Regions from separate parts of the Comamonas terrigena NBRC 13299 genome, predicted to be linked through region 1. Evidence: riboswitches for the same ligand, from Rfam matches in the RefSeq annotation. Region 1 holds a riboswitch; the other holds the start of a gene.
What was found. A riboswitch is a leader RNA that binds a small molecule or an ion and turns the genes downstream of it on or off. The one in region 1 is predicted to bind cobalamin.

Region 1 (5,860 bases):
GCCCAGCGACCAGCCCTTCAGGCGTGCGCTGTCGATATTGAAGGGGAACCACATGCCGGTGCCGTCGTCGGCCCAGGAGATCAGGTTCTTGACCTTGTTGTCGAAGCCCGTCAGCTTGAACTCGTGGCCGCCCACGCTCCAGTCCAGCCCGATTTCGTTGCCCTTGGAGCTTTCGGGCTGCAGGTTGGGGTTGCCGGACATGGGGTAGTACAGGTCGTTGAAGGTGGGCGCCTTCATGCTGCTGGCCCGTGCCACGCGCGCACGCAGACCGGACAGGACTTCGTAGCCGTAGCCAATGCCCCAGGTGTTGTAGCCGCCGAACTGGGAGTTGTCGTCGCGGCGCAGGTTGAGCTGCCAGGAATGCGCAGCGTGGCTGCCGTTCAGGCCGGCATAGGCGGCATTGGTCGAACGGTCCTTGTGGTCGTAGCGCTCGGACGAGGCAATCTGCTGCTCCAGACGCTCCAGGCCGGCCACCACCACGCCCACCGGGGTCTTGATCTCGTTGCCCCATTTGTATTCGGTCTGCTCGGTCTGGAACAGGTCCTGGTAACGGTCGGTGCGACCCTCCAGGCGGTGGTGGGAACGCTGCTTGTCATTGGAACGCGACACGCTCAGGGTGCTGTTCCAGTTGGCAGAGAGCCTGCCCGACAGCTTGAGCTGGCTGGTGGCGGCACGGAATTCGTTGTACGAACCGTTCACCAGCGGCATGCTCCAGTCGGGCATGAAGATGTAGTCCTGGTCAAATTCGGAATAGCTGTCCGCCCGCATCAGATTGGCATCCAGGCGCCAGTCGGCATTGAAGGCATAACCCAGCGCCGCCGTGACCGAGGTCTGGTTGAACTTGTCGGCATCGGAACGGAATTCGGCGCTCTTGCGGTTGGTGGCCGAGAAGCCGGGATCGATGACGCGCGCCATGTTCAGGCTGTAGTTCCAGCCGGACTGCTCGCCCGCAAAACCGCCATCGGCCTTCTTGTAGCCCGCGCGGCCCCAGGTGAGCGCGGCATGGGGCACGAATGCCTGCTTCACGCCCTTGCCCTGCTTGGTGAAGATCTGGATCACCCCGCCAATGGCATCGCTGCCATACAGTGCCGATGCCGGGCCGTGCACCACCTCGATGCGCTCGATGGCTTCCAGCGGCAGCGACTCCAGCGTGGGCGTGCCCAGGGTGGCCGAACCGAAGCGCACCCCGTCCACCAGCAGGACCACCTGCTTGCTGCCACGGATGTAGACGCTTTGCGTGTTGCCGCGGCCACCGTTGCTGGACATCTGCACGCCGGCAAAGCGCTGCAGCACTTCGGCCAGCGAGCGGCCTGCCGAGTTGCTGATCTGCGCTTCGGTGATCACGCGCACATCGGCCAGGGTTTCGTCCAGCGGCGTTTCAGAGCGGGTGGCGGTCACCACCGTGGTGGACAGGGGCACGCTCTGCGCCGCAGCATGCTGGGCCAGGCAGGCTGCGGCCAGGGCCACGGCCGCCAGAGGAAAGCGCACGGAAGCGCGCTGGCCTTCCGCAGGGGATGGTTGGAAATTTCGCATGGATGCACACATGGTTGGCACCGGCGTCCCCGCCCGTGCTTCACACAACCAGCAACCCGGGTCTGCATGCACAGCGGCACGCCAGCGGATGCTGGACCTGTTTTGGCCGGTATCCAGACTGGCGCACGGCTTGCCAAGCCTTCCCAGAGCGCATGGCTCCAGTGGCAAGAGATGGCAAGCGGGTCCTGCGGGACCTGTGCGCTCACTGTTGCGGGGGCAGTACATGCTGTGCCAGCGCGGGCGCCGGCGTCCATGTTTCCCGTTTAACCGCAGCGCCAGAACAGCGCTGCAAGCACCAAAACCCCGCATTGTAGGCAGCAGGCTGACACGGGGCTTGTAGGATGGCGAATGCCCTGCCCATGGATCCCTGGGCCGCGCAGGCGTGCCCACCCGCCCTGGGGCGGTGCACACCGCTGTTTTGCCCTGGAACCTCCGTGCCCGCCTCACCCTCTCTCACCGCTTCTCCGCTGCCGCGCCTGCTGGCCAGTTTTTCGCTGCAGGAGTACCGGCGCCAGCCCTGGCGCAGCCTGACTGCCCTGCTGGCCATTGCGCTGGGCGTGGCCCTGGGTTTTGCGGTGCATGTGATCAACCAGTCGGCGCTGGATGAGTTTTCCCGCGCGGTGCGCAGCGTCAACGGCCAGCCGGATCTGGAATTCCGAGGCATGCGCGCCAGCCTGCCCCAGGCCATTTACCCACTGATTGCGCTGCGGCCCGAGGTGCAGCATGCCGCGCCGTGGATCGAGGGCACGGTGCAGATCGACAGCCCGCCCTCCACGGGCGGTGCGGCCGGCCAGGCGCCGCACGCCCCCCCGGAACCGCTGTCGCTGCACCTGCTAGGCGGCGACGCATTGCAGTCGGCCCCGCTGGCCCCTGCGCTGCAGCCCCGGCTGTTTGCCGGCCAGGACCGGTTGCAGCTGTTCGCGCCCGACGCAGTGTTTCTGAACCCGGCGGCACTGCAGGCCCTGGGCCTGGACGAAGCCAGCGCCCCCGGCGCCCTGCTGCCGGTGCGCGTGCACACCCATGCCGTGACGCTGCGCGTGGCCGGCACGGTGGCAGCCGGCGGCGCCCCGCTGGCGGTGATGGACATTGGCGCCGCCCAGGACCTGCTGGGCCAGGACGGCCAGATCCAGCGCGTGGATGTGCTGCTGCGCAGCGGCACCGACCGCAGCGCCTTCACCGCCACGCTGCGTGCCCTGCCCGGCTGGCCAGCCCAGGTGCTGGTGCAGCAGCCGGGCGGTGAACAGCAGCGTGCGGCCGAGATGTCGCGCGCCTACCGCGTCAACCTGACCGTGCTGGCCCTGGTGGCGCTGTTCACCGGGGCGTTTCTGGTGTTTTCGGTGCTGGCGCTGAGCGTGGCGCGGCGCGCACCGCAGCTGGCGCTGCTGGCGGTGCTGGGGCTCACGCCCGCACAGCGCATGCGCCTGGTGCTGTGGGAAGCCGCCCTGCTGGGCGTTGCCGGCAGCGCGGCCGGCATTGCGCTGGGCACCGGACTGGCCTGGCTGGCCCTGCGTATGCTGGGCGGGGACCTGGGCGGCGGCTACTTTGCCGGCGGCCAGCCCCCGCTGCTGTGGAGCGCGCCGGCCGCCGCCACCTTCTTTGCCCTGGGCCTGGCCGCCACCGTGGCCGGCGCCTGGTGGCCGGCACGCACCGCGCGGGCGCTGCCGCCCGCCGCCACGCTCAAAGGGCTGGGGGACGTGGTCCAGGCGCCTGCGCGCGCCTGGACCGGCCTGGCCCTGGTGGCCGCCAGTGCGCTGCTGGCCAGCGTGCCGCCCATTGGCGGCATTCCCCTGGCCGCCTATGGGGCCGTAGGGCTGATGCTGCTGGGCGGCATGGCGCTGCTGCCCTGGCTGCTGGAGCGCGTGCTAGGCGGCCTGCAGCGGCTGTGGCCGGCCACGCTGCGCCAGCCGCTGTCCATGCTGGCGCTGGAACGTGCCCGCCGCATGCGGGCCAGCGCCAGTGTGGCCGTGGGCGGCGTGGTGGCCAGCCTGAGCCTGGCCGTGGCGCTGACGGTGATGGTCACCAGCTTTCGCGGCAGCATGCTGGACTGGCTGGACGCCGTGCTGCCCTCGCCGCTCTACCTGCGTGCGGCCGGCGGCTCGTCCAAATCCGACGCGGCGCTGCTGCCACCCACGCTGCTGCAGGCCGTACGCGACCTGCCCGGGGTGGAACGCGCCCAGCCGATGCGGGCCACCAGCCTGTGGCTGGACCCGCAGCGCCCGGCCATCAGCCTGCTGCTGCGCCCGCTGCACGGCCCGCAGGCCCAGCAACTGCCGTGGGTGGGGGCAGCGCCTGCGCAGCCGGTTCCGGCCGGCATGGTTGCCATCTATGTGAGCGAAGCCGTGGCCACACTGTATGGCGTGCAGGCCGGCCAGCCCTGGCCGCTGCTGGACCGTGCGTTCAGCACCGGGCTGGCCGACGGCAGTGCTGCCGGGGCAGACAGCCCGGCTACCGCCCCCATGGCCGGCGCAGCGGAAACGCACTTTTTCATTGCCGGCATCTGGCGCGACTACATCCGCCAGTTCGGCGCGGTGGCCATGGACTGGGGCGACTACCAGCAGCTGACGGGCGATGCCCGCATGTCCGAGCTGTCGCTGTGGCCTGCTGCGGGCGAAGACCAGGCCACGCTGCAGCCGCGCATCGAAGCCGCTTTGGCCCGGCTGTCCGGCGGACAGGCACCGCCGCTGGAGTTCACCAGCAGTGCCGCACTGCGCCAGCGCTCGCTGGAGATTTTTGACCGCAGCTTTGCCGTCACCTACTGGCTGCAGGCAGTGGCGATCGGCATCGGGCTGTTCGGCATTGCCGCAAGCTTCAGCGCCCAGGTGCTGGCACGGCGCAAGGAGTTTGGGCTGCTGACCCACCTGGGGCTGACGCGCCGGCAGATCCTCACGGTGGTGGCCGGCGAGGGGGCGGCCTGGACGGCCATGGGCGCGCTGGCCGGCACCTTGCTGGGCCTGGGCGTGGCCGCCATTCTGGTGCACGTGGTCAACCCGCAAAGCTTTCACTGGACCATGGAGCTGCGCCTGCCCGCCGGGCGCCTGCTGGCCCTGGCCTGTGCCGTGGTGCTGGCCGGCACGCTGACGGCCTGGTGGGCCGGCCGCCAGGCTACCGGGGAGGACGCGGTGCTGGCGGTAAAGGAAGACTGGTAACAGCGGCATGGCGCCTGCGGCGGCGGCACACCTCAACCACGTGCCACCCGACATTCCCGCCATTACCGACGTGCCCGCCACGCTGCTCCGGCCATTGGTCGGCCCGGCTACGTTCTGTCATACCTGCATTGACGCCGCTGCCGTACAACCGCTGTCTAACCACCGGAGGCATGCATGCAAGTCCAGACCTATCTCCTGTTCCAGGGCCGCTGCGAAGAGGCCCTGAACTTTTACCGCGATGCGATCGGGGCGACCATCCAGGCGCTGATGCGCTACAGCGAAAGCCCGGAGCCGCCCCCACCCGAATGCACCCCCGCACGGCCCGACATGGTGATGCATGCCAGCCTGCAGGTGGGTGACAGTCAGATCATGGCCAGCGATGACCCCAGCCCCGGTACCCGCCCCTTCAGCGGCTTCAGCCTGACCTTGAGCTGCGCCGATGCCGCCGAGGCCCGCAAGCACTTTGATGCACTGTCCGCACAGGGCGAAGTCACCATGCCATTGGGGCCGACGTTTTTCTCGCCGTCTTTCGGCATGCTGAAAGACCGTTTCGGCGTGCACTGGATGTTGATGGTGGCGCAGGAACAGGCGGGCTGCGGCGCCGCCTAGGCAAGCCTTTGCCCGCCTGGTGACACAGCGGCATGCACAAGGCGCCTGGCATGGCTGCGCAGGCGCCGGCAGTGGGAGGCGACAGGCCGCCGCCATGCCTGGGGGACTGGGTGCGCCCTAGACCTTGGTCACCGGCTTCGCCAACGCCGCGCCGGGGACGGCCGCCGCCTGCGACGGCTTGCCTGGTGCCAGCAACGGGGCCTTGGTGCCCGCCGACGCACGTGCCTGCTCGCGTGCCTTGCGGCGCTGGAAACGCAGCAGTTCCTTGTCGTTGCGGCGGATGTGCAGCGACAGCCAGTCACGCAGCACGGCGGACAGCTGCGCCGCCACGGTGATGCTGCCGGCCTGCAGCTTCTTTTCCAGGTCCCACAGCTGGTCCATGAAGTGGTTGTGCCCGATCTTGTGGTTGTCCAGATCGGGGAAGCCCATCTGCGCCATCAGGTGCTCTTCGTTGCGCAAATGGTCCTGGGTACTGGTGATGACGCGGTGCAGGATGGACGCCACCACCGCCCGGCCCTGGCCTTCGCGGGTGGCGGTGTGCAGTTCATTGACCAGATCCACCAGCAGGCGGT
Region 2 (5,860 bases), 610 kb from region 1:
CCCGATGCCGATCGCCCCGCATGTGCGGAGCCCCGTGCGGGATGCAGAGGGCAGATTGCAGACAGCGGTCGCTTGCACCGCTACACCACAGCAGCCCGTGAAACGACTGATACCAAACGCCCCCGCTGTGCACGCGCAGCGGGGGCTTTGCTATGTGCCGGGTCGTGCACTGCGCAGCCAAGCGCCTTCGCAGGCATAGGGGCCCGGAGGGCGCTGTCCAGCAAGGGGCTGGGCAACAGCAGGGTGGGGTGACGCGTCCGCGGCCGTTTCCTGTCTCCATATTTGATAATGAGTTATCATTATCAAATCTTGTTCATGGTACCGGCGATGGCAAAGCTTCTCCCCGTCACCGTCCTGTCTGGCTTTCTGGGCGCAGGCAAGACGACGCTTCTCAACCACATCCTCCACAACCGCGAGGGCCTGCGCGTGGCGGTCATCGTCAACGACATGTCCGAGGTCAACATCGACGCGGCGCTGGTGCGCGAAGGCGGCAGCGACCTGTCCCGGACCGAGGAAAAACTGGTCGAAATGAGCAACGGCTGCATCTGCTGCACCCTGCGCGAAGACCTGCTGGTGGAGGTGCGCCGCCTGGCCCGGGAAAAGCGCTTTGACTACCTGGTGATCGAATCCACGGGTATCTCCGAGCCGCTGCCGGTGGCCGAGACCTTTACCTTCACCGACGAAGCGGGCGCCAGCCTGTCGGATATTGCGATGCTGGACACCATGGTCACCGTGGTGGACGGCTTCAACTTCCTCAAGGACTACGAATCCCGGGACAGCCTGCAGGGGCGCGGGGAGTCAATGGGGGAAGGCGACGAGCGCAAGGTGGTGGACCTGCTGGTGGAACAGGTCGAGTTCTGCGATGTGCTGGTGCTCAACAAGACCGACCTCATCACCGGCGCAGAGCGCCAGCGGCTGATGGCCATCCTGAAGACCCTGAACCCGCGTGCACGCATCGTGGAATCCAGTTTCGGCAAGGTGCCGCTGGCGTCGGTGCTGTCCACCAAGCTGTTCAACTTCGACGAGGCGGCCAAGGCCCCGGGCTGGCTGAAAGAGCTGCGCGGCGAACACACGCCGGAAACCCAGGAATACGGCATCGGCAGCTTTGTCTACCGCGCGCGCCGGCCGTTTCATCCCAGGCGCTTTCACGCCCTGGTGGGGTCCGAATGGCCCGGGGTCATACGCTCCAAAGGTTTTTTCTGGCTGGCCAGCCGCCCCCTCTATGCGGGCAACTGGTCGCAGGCCGGGGCCGTGTGCCGCCATGGCCGGGCAGGGCGCTGGTGGGCCGCCGTGCCCCGGGAACAGTGGCCGCGCGAGCCCGAGGCGCTGGCCACCATCACCCAGCACTGGGACGAGCACGTGGGCGATGCCCGCCAGGAACTGGTGCTGATCGGCATCGGCATGGACGAGGCGGCGCTGCGCCAGCGGCTGGATGCCTGCCTGCTGACCGACCACGAAATGGCCCTGGCCCCCAAGGCCTGGACTGGCTTTCATGACCCGTTTCCGGCCTGGGACTGACGCTGTGCATGCCCGGCTGCAGCCTTGGTTCAGCATTTGTACTGCCTTTTTGCAGCCTTTGTGCAGCGCTGCGCTCCTTCGGCCGCAAGGGCATGCATTCCGGATGTGTCCGGCGTGTTGTGTCCGTTGCGCACATGTGTCCTGAACGATAATTCCTCGCTGCATTGAGATACATTTCAATGCTTGTTACGAGGTGCTGCATTGGCCTGACGGCCACTGGAGTTAAACGGGAAGCAGGTGCGCTCCATGGAGTGCAATGCCTGCGCTGCCCCCGCAACGGTAAGCGAATCACCCTCTGCACCCAGGTAAGACCTGAAGCCACTGCGCACTGCGTGGGAAGGCGTGGAGTGGGCCGAAAGTTCCAGGACGGATGTCCCGGAGTGTCGGCATTTCGCGAGCCCGGATACCGGCCTTGTCACTTTTGTTGGACGCCGCGGGTGAGCGCGCAGTCCAGGTTGGATGGGTTCGTGCGCCGAGCTGTCCCCCCTGCGCATGCCTGCCTGCGGATGTTTTCTTGAATCGGCCTTGCGGGAGAGCAGGGCCATCTGGAGCCGCGCATGCGCACCCCTTCCCGTGTTTCCCCGCGCCCCCTCTGCGGGCCTGTCGCTTTTCCCCTTTCCGCCCTGAAGCCCGTGACCGCCGGCGCCGCCCTGTGCTGCGCGCTGTGGGGCGCCCACGCCCAGGGTGTGGCCGACAACGCCGCGGCGTCTGCTGCTTCTGCCGCCACAGCCACCGCATCGACATCGGCCCCGGCTGCGGCCCTGGGCGATGTCTTCGTCACCGCCACGGCCCGGCCCGAGGACCGCGCCCGCATTGCCGCCACCACCCAGGTCATTGACCGCCAGGACATCGAACGCTCGTCGGCCCGCTCGGTCACCGACCTGCTGGCCGAACATGCGGTGGGCTTTCTCAGCGAATGGACCGCGGCCCAGACATCGCTGAACCTGCGTGGCGCCGCCACCGACGGCCAGGGGCGCGACTTCAAGGGCCAGGTGCTGGTGCTGCTCAACGGCCGCCGCGCCGGCACGGCCAATCTGTCCAAGCTCAGCCTGACGGATGTGGACCGCATCGAAATCGTGCGCGGCCCCGCCTCGGTGGTGTACGGCAGCCAGAACATGGGCGGGGTGATCAACATCATCCTGCGCACCGGCGCCAGCGGCCCGCTGAACCGCGTCACGGTGACCGGCAGCTCCTGGGGCGGCTGGAGCACTCAGGCCCAGACCGCAGGCGCCAGCGGCATGCTGGACTGGTATGTGGGCCTGAACACCAGCGCCCGCGATGACTACAAGTCCGGCGACGGCGGCACCGTCATGCAGAACACCGGCTGGAAGCGCCGTGGCGCGGTGGCCGCCCTGGGGCTGCAGATCGACAGCCTGAACCGGGTGGAGCTGCAGGCCCGCACTGACGGCATCTACAACGCGGGCTTCCGGGGATCCGGGTCCAACATCTACAGCAAGGACAACCGCGACAACCGCTCGCTGGACCTGACCTACACCGGCGCACTGGCCGACCAGTCGGTCAGCTGGCTGGCGCAGGTCTACCACTTCGTGGACGAGGACGAATTCAACTGGGCGTCCCCCGTCATCAAGAGCGGCACCAACCCGGTGCCGGGCACGGCGCGCGACTACAACGACCGCAAGCTGGATGCCACCGGCATCCGTCTGCAGCCGCGCTTTCGCCTGTCTGCCGCCAACGACCTGCTGGTGGGCGTGGACTGGGAACGCAGCCATCTGCGCTCGGACCGCTTCCGCGTGGCCATGCCCGGCGGCCCGTCGGGCCAGGTGGCCCCGTACGACAACAACCAGACGGAAGAGACCAAGGCGCTGTACCTGGAAGACGCCCACACCCTGCTGGACAACCGCCTGACCTTGCGCGGCGGCCTGCGCAAGACCTGGGGCGAGACCCGGTTCGACCCCACGCCCAACCTGGCGTTTGCCCAGTCCAATGTGCGCAAGTACGACACGCACACCTGGTCCCTGGGTTCGACCTGGAAGGCCACCGACGACTGGAACCTGCGCGCAGGCATCGCCACCGGCTTCCGGGCGCCGACCGCCACCGAACTGGCCGCCGACTTCACCGCCGTGGGCGGCGGGCGCACCTTCGGCAACCCCAATCTGAAGCCCGAGACCAGCCGCCAGATCGAAGTGGGCACCACCTTCACGCAGCCGGGCTGGAAGGTGGATGCAGCGCTGTTCCAGAACGTCATCTCCAACCGCATCACCACCGTGTCCCGGGGCCCCAGCACCAACACCTCGGACTATGCCAACAATGCCGCAGAAGTCGTGGCGCGCGGCCTGGAGCTGACCACCAAGGTCGACCTCAAGCAGGTGCTGGCCCTGGGCCTGCCGGGCCAGTCGCTCAGCGCCTTTGCAGGCGGCTACTACCACTTCGACATGCGCGACAAGGGCGCGGCAGCCACCGCCAACACCGACCGCGTGCAGCGCATGTACCGCTTCCAGGCCTCTGCCGGCATGCGCTACGCCCAGGGCATGGACCGCAATGCAGGTGACTGGAGCATGCAGCTCACGGCGCTGCTGCGCGGACCGATGTGGTACGACACCGAAGAGAACCTGCTGGTGCCGCAGGGCGAACCCAGCAGCACCTACATCCACCGCAAAGGGGCCTTCACGGTGTGGAACCTGCGCGGCGACTACCGGGTGAACCGCAGCGTGAAGCTGTTTGCGGCGGTGAACAATGTCTTCAACCTGAACCGCAGCCCCATCTTCATTGCGCAGGACCGCTCGCCCTGCCTGGCGGATGCGCGCTTCCAGAACGGCGGCTGCGGCACCTCCATGCCCGGGCGCGAGCTGATGGTCGGCCTGCAGGCCGACTTCTGAGGCCAGGCTGCATGCACAGGCCCGCCAGCCCCCTTCCGGAAGCACCCCAGGACGCACTTTCGGGTGCAGTTCCTGACGCGCTTCCGGGCGCACTGTCCCGGCGCGCCGTGCTGCGCCGCTGGGGCGTGGCGGCGGCGGGCGGCGCCTTGCTGCCCGGCCTTGCCGTGCCCACGGTGCTGGCCGGTCCGGCCGGGCCTGCAGGAGCGGCAGAGCAGGCCATGCAGGCGGCCTCGGGTATCCATCTGAAGGATGCACTGGGGCGCGCCGTCTGGCTGCCTCGGCCGCCCCGGCGCATCGTCACCATTTTTTCGTCCAACACCGAACTGGTCGCCTCCCTGGGGCTGGTGGACCGCATCGTCGGTGTCGAGGACTTCACCCGCTACCCGGCCGAGGTGCTGGGCCTGCCCAAGGTTGGCGGCCGGCTGGGATTTTCCGTGGATGCCGTGGTGGCCCAGCGCCCGGATCTGGTCATCGTGACCCCGGCACGGCAGGCCGCCACCCAGCTCGTCGCGCCCATGGAACGCATAGGAGTGCCCATCATGGTCTTGCTCAGTCGTACCCTGCAGGAGGTGCTGGACAACATCCGCCTGGTCAGCCAGGCCTGCGGCGAGCCCGAACGCGGCGCTGCATTGGCCCAAGCCCTGCATGCGCGGCTGCAGGCAGTGGATGCCACCGTGGCCGGCCGGCCGCACCTGCGGGCGCTGATGGTCACCGGGCGCGCGGGCAACGGCATGCTGCTGCTGGCCCGTCCGGGCACCTACACCGGCGAAGCCATGGTGCGCGCCGGCTGCCAGCACGCGCTGCCGGCGCTGGGCGTGCTGGCCCAGGTGTCGCCTGAGGCCGTGCTGGCCGCCGACCCGGATGTGCTGCTGTTCGCCGGCAACCAGGCGGGGCTGGACGACCTGCTGCACCAGCCCGGCTGGCGCGACATGCGGGCCCTGCGTCAGCGCCACTGCTGGACCGTGTCCCGCTCCGAATTTCTGATCCCCGGGCCGCGTACCTTCGACGGTATCGAATCGCTGGCCCGGCAACTGCACCCGATATGACTTCACGCACAACATGGTGGGCCGCGCTGCTGGTGCTGGCCCTGTGCCTGCTGGGCGCAGCCTGCGCCGGCCACCAGTGGGCCAGCGTCCCCGAGCTGTGGCGCGCGCTGAGCGGCGACGATTCCCTGCACAGCCGGCTGCTGCTGCAGTGGCGCCTTCCGCGCGTGGCAGCCGCCGCCTGCGTGGGTGCACTGCTGGGCCTGTCGGGGGCCATCTTTCAAGGCGTATTCCGCAATCCGCTGGCCGAACCCTATCTGCTGGGCGCATCCGGCGGCGCGGCCCTGGGCGCCACGGTGGCCCTGCTGGTGCCGCTGGGCCTGCCCCAGGGCCTGGTGCTGCCGGTGCTGGCTTTTGCGGGCGCCTGGGGCTCCACCTTGCTGGTGCTGGCCGTCGCCCGGGCGGCGGGCGCGCTGGATGCGGCCGGCCTGCTGCTGGCCGGCGTGGCGCTGGCCGCCATGC

Region 2: another riboswitch for cobalamin. It lies ahead of CT3_RS13210 (TonB-dependent receptor); the one in region 1 lies ahead of CT3_RS16060 (TonB-dependent receptor domain-containing protein).

The regions. Positions count from the first base shown of each region.
Region 1 is NZ_AP019749.1:3,525,546-3,531,405, forward strand. Features, by position in the region: gene CT3_RS16060 (TonB-dependent receptor domain-containing protein) at 1-1,533, opposite strand, end outside; cobalamin riboswitch at 1,621-1,848, opposite strand; gene CT3_RS16065 (ABC transporter permease) at 2,001-4,679, shown strand; gene CT3_RS16070 (VOC family protein) at 4,854-5,288, shown strand; gene CT3_RS16075 (bacteriohemerythrin) at 5,406-5,860, opposite strand, start outside.
Region 2 is NZ_AP019749.1:2,916,221-2,922,080, reverse strand. Features, by position in the region: gene zigA (zinc metallochaperone GTPase ZigA) at 328-1,518, shown strand; cobalamin riboswitch at 1,693-1,947, shown strand; gene CT3_RS13210 (TonB-dependent receptor) at 2,151-4,355, shown strand; gene CT3_RS13205 (ABC transporter substrate-binding protein) at 4,463-5,401, shown strand; gene CT3_RS13200 (FecCD family ABC transporter permease) at 5,398-5,860, shown strand, end outside.